Regions from separate parts of the Psychrobacillus sp. NPDC058041 genome, predicted to be linked through region 1. Evidence: riboswitches for the same ligand, from Rfam matches in the RefSeq annotation. Region 1 holds a riboswitch; the other holds the start of a gene.
What was found. A riboswitch is a leader RNA that binds a small molecule or an ion and turns the genes downstream of it on or off. The one in region 1 is predicted to bind cyclic di-GMP.
Positions count from the first base shown of each region.

Region 2: another riboswitch for cyclic di-GMP. It lies ahead of ACFVR1_RS17990 (hypothetical protein); the one in region 1 lies ahead of ACFVR1_RS06905 (hypothetical protein).

Region 1 covers NZ_JBHVRO010000003.1:371,595-379,519, reverse strand. The annotation lists gene ACFVR1_RS06915 (sensor histidine kinase) at 1-1,641, opposite strand, end outside; gene ACFVR1_RS06910 (DUF5305 family protein) at 1,604-2,740, opposite strand; gene ACFVR1_RS06905 (hypothetical protein) at 2,799-3,362, opposite strand; cyclic di-GMP riboswitch class II at 3,420-3,503, opposite strand; gene ACFVR1_RS06900 (hypothetical protein) at 3,877-4,479, opposite strand; gene ACFVR1_RS06895 (signal peptidase I) at 4,736-5,845, shown strand; gene ACFVR1_RS06890 (hypothetical protein) at 5,933-7,925, opposite strand, start outside.
Region 2 covers NZ_JBHVRO010000015.1:37,590-45,514, reverse strand. The annotation lists gene ACFVR1_RS18000 (methyl-accepting chemotaxis protein) at 1-821, opposite strand, end outside; gene ACFVR1_RS17995 (hypothetical protein) at 1,161-1,871, opposite strand; gene ACFVR1_RS17990 (hypothetical protein) at 1,918-2,286, opposite strand; cyclic di-GMP riboswitch class I at 2,415-2,501, opposite strand; gene ACFVR1_RS17985 (hypothetical protein) at 2,796-3,005, opposite strand; gene ACFVR1_RS17980 (NupC/NupG family nucleoside CNT transporter) at 3,205-4,383, opposite strand; gene ACFVR1_RS17975 (MFS transporter) at 5,265-6,752, opposite strand; gene ACFVR1_RS17970 (DNA/RNA helicase domain-containing protein) at 6,964-7,236, shown strand; gene ACFVR1_RS17965 (SDR family oxidoreductase) at 7,356-7,925, shown strand, end outside.

The DNA of each region.
Region 1 (7,925 bases):
GTTATATGAATTTACAATACTTCTCATGTTAAAAAGACCTATTCCTTTATCCTTCTTGTCTTCCTGATTATGCAAATTAAATCCAATCCCGTTGTCTAGTATTACAAGTAATGTTTTTTCTTCTAGTAAAGATAATCTTATCTCCATCGTACTACATTCCCCGTGCCGAACTGCATTTCCACATGCCTCACAAATAATTCGATAGAGCTCTGTTTTTAGTTTAGGAGGAATGAACGATTCATCTCCCGTTATTTGATAGTTAATTTTTACGTCATTTAGCTTGGCATACTCATCTAAATAATTTTTGACAAGTACTAAAAATGGTTTATCTCCTTTTTTAACCGAGCTAAGTCGGTAAATAGCTGCTCTTAGTTCTTTTATAGTCGAATTCGCTGTCTTTGATAGGAACTGATACTCCCGATTCAACTCTTCTTTTGAAATACTTTGACTTTTAATCTGTAGACTATGCAATGAGTAAACTATTCCAAATAGTTTCTGAGAGACACTGTCGTGTATTTCATTGGCAATACGATTTTGTTCTTCAATGATAATTAGCTGATCCGTCATTTGATCCATGTGAATTCTCTCTAACATGATTTCACTAAGCTCTGCTATAAACTCAAATGTGCGATTAAGTAGGAAGGTATCTCTTACCTCACTAAAACTACTGACCTTAATTCCTACAACCCCGACATTTTTAGATGTTCTAATTATTTTCATCCAAAAATATTCATTGTGAATCTTGTCCATAAACGATTGGTTATTTTGACTAATACGATGCCATTCTTTCTTGAGCTCATCTTCCATGTTCAAAATGCTAGTTGTATTTTCTAAATAACTTTTCTGTTGATGAAGATCTATTAACCAAAAGAATACAGATTCTTTTTGGGTACATTTAATTAGCGAGGATGTAATTTCAGTTGTTAACTTTTCAGGACTTTTATTTGATGAAAAGTTATCCATTAAGTGATAAAGAGACATAATATGCTCTAAAGTATCTGCATACATTTTGTTTGCTTCAGAAAGTTTTTTATTTACGAGTAATAATTCTTCCTGTTGGTTCTTTAATGTAGTTGCCTTCAAATCCATTCCTTTCATGAGACCGGAAAATAACATGACAAGAACCGCAGTTAGTAAACTGACTAGATAAACATAGGAGCTCTCTTGTAAAAGGGGGAGCATATTGTTTGAATTAAATAAAGTATAGGAAATGAATGTCGCACTACTTAGATAGAAAGTTAATACCCACCAACAGAAGGAAGGCGTTAGAAAACTTGCAGCTACCAACACAGGGTTCAGTGCATACCATATAAATGGACTTGCAATACCACCTGTTGGAATAAGCAATAAAGTCAAACCAATCGTTTCAGTTAAAACAATCGTTTTTAATCTTTTTTTATTTTCTCTATTTCTTCGTTGTAAATCCGTTAAAATCCAAGCTGCTACAGTAAGTGATACAACTAATCCTAATTTAAAAACAAATGACGATTGAGGTGGCCCTAATAAAAAAAAGCAAGAAGTTAATAAAAGAGAAATATATCGATATATAAGCGCCAGATGCATCTTACTGGAAGGATTCTTTCTTATGAAAGAAGAAAAGTTATTATTCCAGTACATATGATGGATCACTTTCTGTTTCATTCTTACTATTTTTACTCCTACTTCTACTGCGACTTCGTGATAATTCCATTTCATTAATTTCATATTGATACATATAGTCACCATCTATGATGAAATATAACTTACTCTCCTCCAGATGAATGTTGTAGTAAAAAATAGGTAACTCTTTTGCATCTGCAATTTGTATGATGGCTTTAAATGAATTTAACGTAACTATCGATTTTCGACCAATTTCTACTTTATTGGAAACTGGAATTAATCTATTTCCATACTTCTTATTAATTTTTTCACCTTGTGATGGAGCGTTCTTTTTCCGATTAGCTACAAAATCTTTATTCAAATAGCTAATTAATACTGCAAAGAGAAGTACGAACACAGTACTCGCGATACGAACAGGAACTGGAGATGTATCAAACCCGAACAAACTAATTGTATTTGAACTAACTTTTGTGGATATAAATGGGATGGAAGAAGCAAATTTTTTCTCACTTGCTAATAAAATTTCATCATATGAAATCTGAAAAATTAAGTGATCCTCCATTTGAATATCCTTCTCTACCCCGTTATAACTAATTGTACCTTGGACATTTGGAATAACTTCAATCGTATACTTATCAGATCTTACTCCTATTTCATCTTCTACCTTAGTAATAAAATTTTTAATCATTTCTAAATCAATTTTATAATTATTATTTACAATGGTCACACTTGTCCCATTTTGTTCAATAAACTTTTTTTCTTCTAAAGGGAATGATTTTTCCCAATATTCTCCCGCCTTTAGAAGTAGATGTACTTCATGTGACACGTTTGCACTTACTGGAACCTGTGAATTTACAGATGAAATAAGGGTAAAAGGGATTTCCTTTGTAATTTTCTTCATAACAGTATTTCCTACTTCAATTGTTCCTCCAGTTGGATAAAGGATATTAGGTGTAAGTGTCGCCTTGTAATCATAGCTTGTTTGAATTTGCGATTCATTTTCAGTTATTTGTTTTGTCTCGGAGGATGCCATTGACCAAGAATATACGGAAATAATTGCTGACATAGCTAGTAATAGAAATAGTATGAAACTAACCTTCTTCTTATCTTGCTTTAGTAACTTTTCTAAGACTTCTTTCAATTTTATCGCCCCCTCTTTTTGTCACCTGTTAATCCATTCATTGTTCAGTCATTTGTTCTTATTTTTTTATATCTGGTTGTGTTGTTATTGGCTCTTCGATTTTTTCTATTTCTTCTACCTCTTCACCTTCATTTTCAACAGGGGTCGTGGTTTCATCTGGTTCTACTTCTACTTCTACTAGTTCCTCCTCATCAACTTCGCCTTCTTCTGCTTCAATCGGTAATTCTTCTAAAGGCTCTTCTGCAAACATTGGTAGAATCGTTAAGATATCTGCACTCCCCTCACTCCAACGAACTTTGAAACTTATATTCTGCCCATATAATTCCTCTGATTTCCCAATAACACCATATTCTATCGTTTCACCTGGCCTAATTGATGCCTGATACAGTTCAACGTAACTAGCTGGGTTCATACTTTCTATTTCTATCGTTTTTTCCATATTATTCGTGAGCTTTATCTTTCTGTTTTCCTCATCATAGTTAACAGCAATTAGGGCTTCTCCCTCTGGCACCACACGTATTGTCGCATCACTCCTTATTTCTGCTGTAGAATAGCTATCACTTTGTATAAAAAGTAATGAGAAAGATATTAAAAATGCTGATAATAATAAAATAGATTTCAAAGATTTTCCTCCTATCTACATAATAAAAGCCCAATTAAATTGGATATAAATGTCCAATTACAATCAGGCCGGTTGCACCATTAACTCCATACATCCCAGGTGCCCAAATGCAGGATGTACTTCACAGTTTCCGTTATATATTATTTTTCATAGTTCAGTATAACCAAATTACTCCAAATATAACGTCAAACTATGCGGTTTTTTATGTTCTATTTTTGTCTAAAAAGAAGATGTCATGTCTTATGGTGATTCACAGAACTCCAATTTAATAAAAAGGACTGCATATATATAATTCAATCTCCTCTGTCTGTATATTTAATTCGATTAAAACAAATTAATGCGGATACTCTCATTCATTGTTTGAATTAGATTGTATTAAGAAGCTGTTTATTGAAAATATCATACAGGTGTTAATTGCATTTCTTTAAAATTATGGACATTTTATTTATTCAAATGAAAAAAGAAGAACTAATGGACGTCTCCCATTAATTCTTCCTTTATTTTTTTCTTCCTATTAGTCTGCTATTGCTTCAGATTCAACAATGATAGAACCTAATAATGCAGTAGGTGAAACTTTGTGTCCAGCTGGAACATCGATTTTTACTGCAATTGTTCTAATGTTTTGCATGCCAGAACCAGATTCTTTCGTAACCTTTTCAAATGTTAAAGAATCTCCTTTTGTTCCCCAAGCAGGTGCTGTATTAGCTCTAGGATTACTCGCTACTCCAAAAGTAATATATTGTGCATAATCACCTGTTGCTTTAATAGTTACTTTGACAGTTTCTGCGGATTTGTTTCTTAGAGTAAACAAAGAATTCCATTCATATACACTGTTAGGTTGAAGTCCGTAAAATTTTGCAGTAGAACCATCTCGATCTACACCTTTACCGAATTGGAATAATAACTCTCCATCCTTTACCACTACAGTCTTATCTTTTGAACCAATTTTATTTTCCCAGCTCCATGGTGTATCAGCCTCGAGAGTTAATAATGCTTCATCTGTATTAACAACTTTCAACTCCGAAGCACTCGTTACTGTTGCCTTGTTATAAGACATCGCCGCCATTACACTTGACATTGCTAGTAGAAATACTACTAAAAGTAAACCTTTTTTCATTAATTTATCTCCTCCTAAAATTATTTCGGCTTCACGCCGTTTGTAACTAATTTAAGTATAGGATGACTACAAATTGTTAACCTCACTCCATAGAGTGCTTTTTAGATATCATTTGTCTACTCTCCTATTATCCTTTTTACTCCCAATATTCTACTTATGTTTCTTAGGAGGTATACTTTAGTACCATATCTATCCTACTGTAGAGGGGTTTTATTGAAAGAGATTTTCAATAATATAGATGCTAAGGAGGAATTCTATGAAGTTAATATCAAAGCTTATAAACATATTAGTGGTCGTTCTTATTTTATGTTCCTTAATCGCTTCAGTTGGATCGGCTATTTCAAATAAACCTGTACTCCTAACTGTCATTGTTTCTAATAGTATGTACCCTGTTTGGGAGCGGGGAGATATGGTCATCATAAAAAACCTAAAAGAAGATGAAACTGTCCATCAGGGAGATATTGTTTTTTTTAAAACGACTAAGGGAGACCTTGCCGATAAAGGCTGGATTGCACACAGAATAATTTCTGGAAACGCTGAGCAAGGTTACATCACAAAAGGGGATGCAAATAAATATACCGATCAAGAGTCAAAAGGTAATGTACCTATAGAAAGAAAATGGATTGCTGGAAAGGCCGTTACAATCGGGGAAACTCCAATCGTCATTCCTAAAATAGGTTATTTATCTTTATGGGTAGAAGAGTTTCAAACTAATCAATTTATATTACCTGTTATAGCATTAGTTATTGGTATTTTAATTGCAATTGGGGAATTCAAGTCTGAAAAAAAACAGCGAAAAAAAATCCAAGGCTTAGAGTTGCAATTAATATATATAATTGGTGGATTAACCATTTCCATTATTTTGGGTAGTACTATGCTTGCTGCTGGAGAAAAAATTAATATTATTTATGAAGTATCTGAACATAACCAAGGCGTGCTTATGGGAAGTAAAGTCGGCATAATACAGATCGGTGATACAGTTTCACAACCTTTATCTGAACTGAGTAATAAGGGCTCCTTTCCGTCTATCGGAGTAATTACTACCAACGATAAGCAAATTGAGTTAAGTCATACAAATGTGTTCCTTCAAAAAGGACAACTTATCAATTCCACATACACAGTACATGCTGAAGAAACAGGAAAGTATAACTCAATTGTTCATGTGGGAATGTTTTATCCGTTGTTGCCACCATCCATTGTATTTTTTCTTGCGCAGAAAAGTTATTGGTTAGCACTTTCAGTAGTTTCATTAATACCTGGAATTCCATTAATGCTTTACCCATTAATTGATGGCAAAATGAGAAGAAAAACGATGAGAGTTTTAAGGAAGAAAAAAAATAAGTTGATGAGTAGCCTGCCATTTTAATAAATAAAAAGTAGCCGAGATTTTTAATCCCGGCTACTTTTTAATTTGAGAAAATTATTCACTTATTATTATCTAAAAAAGAATGAATTAATATCCTTTTATTTGAAATCCATTAGTTAATTTCAAGTTCATATCATACGCATTTGTTACCCCTTCGATTGCAATAACATTTAACGGTCCTGTTAATATCCCATCTTCGCCTTTTTCAATGATGGTGCCAGCAATTTTATCATCTACTGTTGGTCCAAATTTCACTTTAAAACCATTTGCAACATTTGAGAAAACTGTGCCGTTTGCATTGTTTGTAAATTGAACTTTTGTTCCATCTGCATCTTGTAGAGTGATAAAAGCTGTTTTAGACAATACAACTTGATCTTGAGCAACTTCAGTTCCATTTGATCGTTTTATCGGAGCAACAGTGAATGTTACTTCTTTATTTGATATGTCTTCATTTTCACCTGTTCCTTCACTTACAGCCAAAAGATTCATAGGACCTTCAACTACTCTTAGTGTGGTTGCGTTCCACGTGCTAAATATAGGAACAGCTTTTCCTGCTTGCTGTTGCATAATGTAGAAATCAGTTATTTCATTTGGATCTACGTTTGTCTTAAACTTCCATTCACCTGTAATAGCGCTCATTTTTACTTTCCCTAGGTAAGTACCTGAGTTTTTGAAAAAGAAGAGTTCGTCATTTGGCTGTCCATATCCAGATAGTTCGATACTATTTCCGATCATTCGATAGCCAGCAGTACCAGTTTTTCGTGCAAACTTGTAGTCAAGTGCTAAGCTAACGAAATAATAATTTTCAGCTATGTTAAAAGACGAGCTAGTTGTCGGTTGATACGTTCCATTGATTGTATCTTCTTTATTTAACGCATATTTGAATGTATCATACGTTACAGCAATTCCTTCGTTACGATAAGAATCGAGAGTACCTTTTAATAAATACTTCAGTCCATCTACAGTGACAAAATAGTTATTATACAAATCCACGTATAGTACTTTCTTGTTAGATATAGTTCCTGCTTTAGCTGGTGCATAAAAGTTTATTAATCCAGATGTTTGTGTATCTACTACTCTATTATTCTCCATTTTATTAAATGAGATTGTCTTATCCAGAGCAGCAGTACTTACATTATTTGCAGTAAATGTAATAGTGACTGTACCATATTTATCTGGCAAAGCATTTACACTTTTAGCACCTGAAATAATGTTTTCAATACCATTAATCGTTAATATCTTAACTCCCGTTGGAACGTCGATTCGTACAGTATTATAACCATAAGAACCAGCGAAAGTAGCAGATAAAGCAAGCACTTCTGATGTATCTCTATGTTGAGTAGTCATGTTTCCTATTTGAATAGGAACAATGCTACCTGGAACGGTAAAGCTTGCTGAGCTTCCTTTATACTTTAATGTGTATTTCATACTAGGTGTTTGGGCAGTGGTTGTTAAAGTAACAGTTAAGCCATCTTTACTTAGAGTCGCATATGTAACAGCTAAACCATTATCCAATGTAAACTCAGAAGCTTGAATTGATGTTAGCGCTCTGTTCAATTTTACGGAAACAGTTGTGTTATCTATTCTTGTAATCGTTGATATTTGAAGTGGTAAAGTTTTCAATACATCGTCCACTCTTTTTTGCAAAGAACTTCCCCAGATCAATACGTTTGCATTGAGAATTGCTTGAGCTTCATCCACTTTTCTAGTTGCATCTAAATTTCTACCTGCCTTAATATCTGCTGCTGCATCTCTTGAAAGCATATGCACCGTCACATCGTTTTTTAAATACTTAATGAGGTCTTCTGCTGGTCCTTTTACAGCATTTCGAATTGCATCACGAGTTGATTGACCATAAACACGATCTAATAATATCGTTTGTTTACGAAATTCTGCCGTCATTTCGTGGTACGCCGTTTCAACATTATCTATATTACTTGCATTAACTGCTGCTGAAAGTTTATTCTTTTTTTCATTTATTTTTATACTTGCAGTAATGGCATCAAGATACCCTTGTGCACGTTGCATTTGAATTTTTGGTTCGGTTAAGCGAGACTCAAATTTCAATTTATCAGAGTAA
Region 2 (7,925 bases), on a different contig from region 1:
TCTGTTCCCTGTTGCATTGACTTGACTACAATTTCAGTTTCTTCTTGTATATTCTTTACAATATTAGATACTTCAGAAGAAGACTGGCGTGATTGTTCGGCCAATTTTCGAACCTCATCAGCAACAACCGCAAATCCTTTACCGTGTTCCCCCGCACGAGCTGCTTCTATTGCCGCATTCAATGCCAATAAATTAATTTGTTCTGAAATCCCTGTAATCACTTTTACAATAGTGCCGATTTCGAGAGATTTTTCTCCAAGTTTATTTATTGCACTAAATGTTGTATTTACCGTCTGATTAAACTGCTCCATTTTTTCTAAGGAATCCTTTAGTTTCTCGTTTCCTTCTTGCGTCAATTCTAAGGTTGTGTTCGATTGTTCTGAAATTTGATTTGATCTCACTGATAGATCTTCAATAGCATGTGCCATATCTTCCATAGATTCGGCGCTTTCTTCTGTTGCTACTAATTGTTTCTGTAATCCTCTACCTACCTCATCAATTGCAGCTCTAACAATATCCGCTTTCTCAGAAGCATATTCACCGATTTCAGCGAGCTTTTCTCCTTTTTCATGTACATTATTTGAAAATGAAACAAACTTTTCCCTTACACGGCTAAAGAACTCAATTAGTTGATTAAATACAGCATAATCAGCACTTCTTTCATTAACTTTGCTTGTGATATTACCTGCTGATATTTCTTTCATTCCATTTATTATTTCTTTATTAATATGAGGATGATTTTTTAGTGAAAAATAGCGGAAAGCAAAATACACCGATACCCCAATTAAGATAACAATTATTCCTAGCAAAATAGCTTCCATGATATATATATCTCCTACTCCTATTTATTATTGAATTAGATTTTCTCGAATCAATTTCATAATTCAAATTTAGAACATAAAACACTAACAATATTAATGTGAAATGTATGAATATATATAATATACTCTTCATAAATCAGTATGATTTCCGCTATAGGCAGACGCTTTCCGCGGGGTGAGAGATGAGCCATCACCGCCGCATTCGCGTCGTTTGTAATGTCTCATCTTTCTCACTCATCCCGCTGGAGTCGCTGCCTGTCGCTCCAATCAATAAATTAAAGATTGTTCGCGTTTTAATAATTAAATGCTATTTATGAAATTAACTTAATTTTGAATATTTTAAAGTTCCTTAATAAGGATATATGTTCCATCCGCTACAGTTGCAGAAATACCATTCAACTTACTATTATCCTGATATTTATGAACAATATAATTTCCTTCTACATCTTCATATCTTTTCATATTATGATATTTTTCCATTACACGAATTGACTTCGGGTTTGTTGCTTCACCTAAAACAGCTTTTACCCCTTGTGATGATGCCTTTGTTATCAATCTATTTCCTAATTGCTGAATAATCTCGTGACGGTCATGTTCAGCTATCACTCCTAACATGAATAGGTGTAATAACTCTCCGTCTTCAACTTCTTTTCCGTTACGCAATTTATAATCTTCCATAAAACGTTTATCCACATCCTCCAGGACACGCAGAATTACATTCATATCATAAAAAGAACCTTCAAATATATCTTCTCCGATAATCTCTGGTGCATTTGTATCTCCAGCAAGTACACCAACAACGTTATTATTAATATCCTGAGCGACTGCGCAATATCCTTGCGCTACTGTAGAGTCTAAATAACCCTTGGTAAACTCATAGAAATCTTCATAACCTATATTTAATTGACCTACCATCGGTTCCTGAACCCATTTTCCAGAAACGTCCACTCCAATGAATGTACGAGCTAGACATTCAGCTGCTTTCTGGATTAAATCTGTTTGTTCCTCCGTAATAATTTCATATTTATACAACTCTTGTGTTGTTTGCACTTAATGATCTTCCTCTCAGATTATAAAATTTCTATAGGAACTAACATTACATAGAATGTTTTACTTTATCGATAAATGTACCTGTGAATTTAATTCTTTCAAGTGCATTCCTAACTTGCACTTGAGCAATTTTAGACGAAGGTTTTACTACAAGGACATCCTTAAAACCTAAGCTAGAATAAAATTGCATCGTTTGCTCCAACTGTGGTACAACCTTTGATGGGACGGGTGTTTGGTGAGTCCCATCGACAACAAACGTATAGTTTTGTCTCGATACTTTATTAATCGTATCCTGTAAATCTATCATGTAACCTTCTGCATCTTCTGCTTTCATTAATCCATGGACCTGTACATGAACTTCCTTTGCGACCTCATTAATTGCCATTTTATACTTCTTTCTATCTACGACTATCATCTCTTAATCCCCTTTTTCACTTTAGTCTGCTTTATTTCAATGTTGACATTTGTACGTACTTTTCGTATAAGTGTAATAAAAAAAGCTATCCCAAATAAAGATAGGATAGCCAAATAAACGTTGTTATTGTTGGCAACCCGACTATCATTATCCAAGTGGATTTTAGACTCGTAGCTTTGCGTCCTTACCTTTCGATAAGTTTGCCTTTTTCAATTATAGAAAAAATAGTACTAATCTCATGCTTATATATTACTATCACATTATATATTACATGTCATTTTTTGTCGAACTTGATATTTCTCTTGATTTACTTACGAATAAGGATAATCCCTTTATAAATGGTGAATTTTGACGTTTTGTAAGAGATAGTTATTTTTTTGTAAATTTTTTTAGATTAGAATAAATTACTGTTTTTACTACAACATAAAAAGAGAATCCTCAAAAATAAGGATTCTCTTTAAATATATATTTGTTACTATAACAGCTTACCCAATTCAGATAGCGTAGATTTATTTTATTGGTCCTTCATATTCCTTAACTATAAAGTATTGTACGTTAGCTTTAACTAAGACTAAGTCATCAGTTAACGCCAAACTATTTTCTCCATCTTCGAACTGATTTTTAATAGAGTTTCTAGCCCGAATAAGGGAAGTTTCTTCGATTAAATGCCCTATTTCTCCGTTGATTAAATAGAAGGTTACTTCATATTGTTTCTTCATCTCTATTTCCCCCCATTATGTACTAGCACACTATTATAACTCAATAGGAAATTATTTCACAAAAATTATCTTTTTTCTTTCCGAAACCTCTCAAGCCCACTATTTAAATTTGTGCCTTGTTAGAAACAAACATGAAAATCACAACATTCACGTTTGTTTGAATTAACATGAATGTTTCTGTCACAGGGAAGTCCTTTAACTAAAGGATAAGACTTACAATAATCGCTGATAATATGCTCACTAACGTTGCTCCGTATAAAAGTTTCAAGCCGAATCGTGCTACAACGTTTCCTTGTTTTTCATGAAGTCCTTTTACAGCACCTGAGATGATTCCAATGGAAGAAAAGTTTGCAAAGGAAACAAGGAAAACAGAAATGATTCCGATTGATCGTTCACTTAAGCCTGACGCTAAATCGTTTAATGAGAGCATCGCTACAAATTCGTTTGTAACTAATTTGGTAGCCATAATACCACCCGCTGTTACTGATTCTGAAACAGGGATACCCATTAAAATCGCAAATGGAGCAAATACATAGCCAATAATTGACTGGAATGTGACTCCAAATATCATATCAAATAAGTTATTTACTCCTGCCATTAGCGCAACGAATCCAAGTAACATCGCCGCAACCACGATTGCAACCTTGAATCCATCCATAATATACTCGCCCAACATTTCGAAGAAGCTTTGTTTTTCTACTTGCACAACAAGGAGATCTTCTTCTTCAGTTACAGAGTAAGGATTAATAATGGAAGAAATGATGAATCCTCCAAATAAATTAATCACAATTGCCGTTACGACATACTTCGGCTCAATCATCGTCATATATGCTCCGACAATAGACATCGATACAGTAGACATCGCTGACGCAGATAGTGTGTAAAGACGTTGAGGAGATAATTTCCCAAGCTGTTTTTTCACGGTAATAAATACTTCAGATTGTCCAACAATAGCGGACGCTACTCCGTTGTATGATTCTAATTTACCCATGCCATTTACTTTACTGATTGCCCAACCAATCCATTTCATAATGAATGGAAGAACTTTAATATGCTGCAGAATTCCAATCAAAGTCGAAATGAATACGATAGGAAGTAGAGCAGTTAAGAAGAAAGGAGCTTGTCCTTCATTCGCAATGCCAGCGAATACAAAATTGATTCCTTCATTAGCGTAATCTAGTAATTTTGCAAACCCGGCTGCGATTCCCTTAATAAGAATCAATCCAAATTTAGTATTCAGTAATAAAAAAGTTAAAATTACCTGAATAATAATCATCTGGATAATTGGTCTGATTTTTATCCCTTTACGATTGTTACTTGCAACCCAGGCAAGACCCAGCACAACAATTAAGCCTACGATTGATATTAAATAATTCATTTAATGCCTCCACAATATTGTATTTCCAAAAGGTCAAACGTCTGACCATTAAGCGCTTACATACTTAGTATACAGCTATAACTCATCATTTCAAATGCCATTTTTTACATGTTACCTATGTTAAAAAGGGAATATATTTTTAGGGATGGAAACAAAATAAACAAAGTGAAATTAATACATATACGTTCCTATTTCACAAGTACATCTTTGCTGCTATTTCCTTCAAGTCCTCAACTATTTAAAGGCTCCTTCATTATTTACCTCAACTTCATCGAAGTAAAACCAGACTCCACTTAGGTGCCAAAAAATTTTACTCAATCAAAAAGCCACGATCACCGAATCATCTTCGGTAATCGTGGCTTTTAGATCTTTCATAAATCGCATAATCAACTCTCCAGCAGCAAAGACAATAGCATCGACAGTCCTCTTGAATTCCTAACATTTTGGAGCTCAATCCTATCAATCATTTGGCTTTCGGCCCGCCACGTAACTGTCTACGCTTAAAGTCTAATGTTACCATTAGCCCTCCAAGACTCGCTACGAGTGAATGGCTAGTTCTTTCTCGACGGGAATCGCACCCGCTATATTTACGACCTAGGCTCGGCCGCATAAGCACCCGTTACCTTACAGAACCTATCACCATAATTAGCAACGCAAACAATGTTCCTACTATATCCCTAAAATAAAAACCCATATTTTAACATCTATTTTGCAATCTAAATTCAACATAAAAATTCAAGGATTTGTTCAACAAAATGTCCTGATTCATAAAGAAAGAGCGCAATCTCTACTCTAGAATTACGTTACGCTTTTTAATTGAAGGTTGCTATGAATAATCTTATTGATATTTAAGAAAAACACTCCATTAATTTTTTCTTAATTTACTTTTCATCTTCCGAACGATTTTCAATACGTTCTTGAATTTCTTTCTTTTCTTCGTCCCACCATAATGCTTCTTCTGGTTCTTCTAAAATCTCTTTTATTTCAGCTTTTTCTTCAACCGCCGGCGGTGAACCTCGAAGAGCTTTTCCTGAAGTATCTTTTAGAAAGATGGTTACCACTACAATACCGACAATAGATGCAAGTATCACATAGTAGGCAGGTATCATTTCATTCGCCGTTTTGCTAATTAACCAAGATACAAGTAAAGGTGTCGTACCACCGAACAATGATGCAGAAATATTAAATGTTATCGCCAATGCCCCATTCCTTACATTCGTAAAAAATAGAGAAGGTAATAGTGCTGGCATTGTTCCCTGGAAAGAAGCAGAAAATATTCCAAGAATCATTAATCCCAAAAATACAAGTATGGTATTTCCACTACCGATTAAATTAAACGAAGGTATACTTAAAAGAATCAACCCGATTAAACCGCCTTGAATTACCTTCTTCGCTCCAATACGATCACTAAAATAGCCCATTAACAGAACAATCGGAATCATAATAACCATTACAATAACAATTAATAAAAGCCCTTCTGTTTCTCCATAACCTAGAACAGCAGTTAAATGAGATGGCATATAAGATAAAACAATATAGTTTACAACAATATAAAAGAAAACAACAAACATACCGATCAGTATTGCTCTCCAATGGTACTGTAATATATGCTTTACGGATTCATCATCATCGTCAGATTTACTTTCCTTCATTGCCTCAAATGCAGGTGTTTCTTCTAATTTATTTCGCAAATAAAAGCCAATTAAACCAATAGGGGCAGATAAGAAAAAAGGAATACGCCAACCCCATTCTAACATTGTTTCCTCCCCTAAAATATAGGTGAGTAAAGTAACAAGACCAGATCCTGCGATATAGCCAACTAAGGTACCAACCTCAAGACCACTTGACATAAAACCTCTTTTTTTATCAGGTGTGGATTCAGCAATAAACGTCATAGCACCCGAATATTCTCCACCCGCTGAAAAACCTTGAACTAGACGAGCAATAAGTAAAAGCACGGTGGCAGTATAGCCTATAGATGCATAGGCTGGAATCAAACCAATACTTAATGTGGCCAGAGCCATCATGATCAAGGTAATAGCTAAGACTTTTTTACGTCCTAAACGGTCTCCAAGCATCCCAAAGAAAATTCCACCAATCGGTCGAGCAATAAAGGCAACTGCGAATGTTGCAAAAGCAAATACTAATTGCATGGGTCCACTTACTTCAGGAAAAAATACTTGTCCAATTGTAACAGCTAGATAAGAGTAAATTCCAAAATCAAACCATTCCATTCCATTACCAACAGCAGTTGCAAAAACAGCTTTGCGTGCGGAATTCGTGTCAACAATGGTAATTTCTTCTTCTTTCAACTTTGGTTTCGATTTTCTTTTCAACTTTGGTCTATTATGATTTTTATTATCATCCAATCGAAAAGCCTCCTTGTTGATTAATTGATACTAGTCTTAAACTACCCAAGATGTAATTTATTTATTTATTTACCTCTTTTCAATAATTATCTAAACAAACTTAGTCAGTTTTTACCATAAATCCCCTTTTACCCTCAGGTCCATTCCTCTTCCACTGCCGTTGTTGAATTTAATATGTTCAGCTCATTCGAAAACAGAAGATTATCTTGCGATGTATGTTACAAAAACTAGTGCCCCACGTGATGTGTATGCAGCAAAGCTTAAAGGAACGATGAAGAAAAAAAGCATTGATAGTATATTTAAAAGATCAGGTAGCTTCCATTCTACGGATAAGAATGAATTTGATGTATTAATAGTTGATGAAGCCCATCGATTAAATGAAAAATCTGGTCTATTTAGCAACCTAGGAGAAAACAACAATATGATGCACATCGTCAAAAACGTATTAAAGATTTATATAAGCAATGCGGCAACCAAGAGATGAACTAAGTTATCTGAAGCAATCGCCCACTTGTAACCGACTAAGAGAGCAACATTACAAATAATGTTCCATGATAAAATTCTCTATGTAATATAACTATGTTTGAACAAGGAGATGGAAGCATGAGTAAGTTATCAGGAAAAATCGCTTTAGTTACAGGATCAAGTCGAGGAATTGGCCGCAGTATTGCATTGCGTCTGGCACAAGAGGGAGCCTTTGTCGTCGTTCATTACGGGAAAAGACGTAATGAGGCAGAAGCAGTTGTTCACCAGATCGAGCAAAGCGGAGGAAAGGCTTGCGCGATTGGTGCTGACCTTAGTACTCTAGATGGTATTCAAGATTTATTTACTACTTTGGATGATACTATTCGGGAATATAAGGGCGGTGACGGATTCGATATTCTTGTCAACAATGCTGGAATTGGTCAAATTATCAGTTTAGAAGAGACGACGGAAGAATCATTTGACGAGGTAATGAAGATTAATGTCAAAGCACCACTTTTTGTTACACAGCAAGCTTTGCCACGTTTAAAAGATGGAGGACGTATTATTAATATTTCATCTTTTGTGACACGTGCAGCTTCTCCAAGTGTCTTCACGTACAGTATGTCCAAAGGTGCTATCGACACATTTACGCGTCTTCTAGCCAAACAACTAGGGAGCCGTAATATTACGGTAAACGCCATCCAGCCT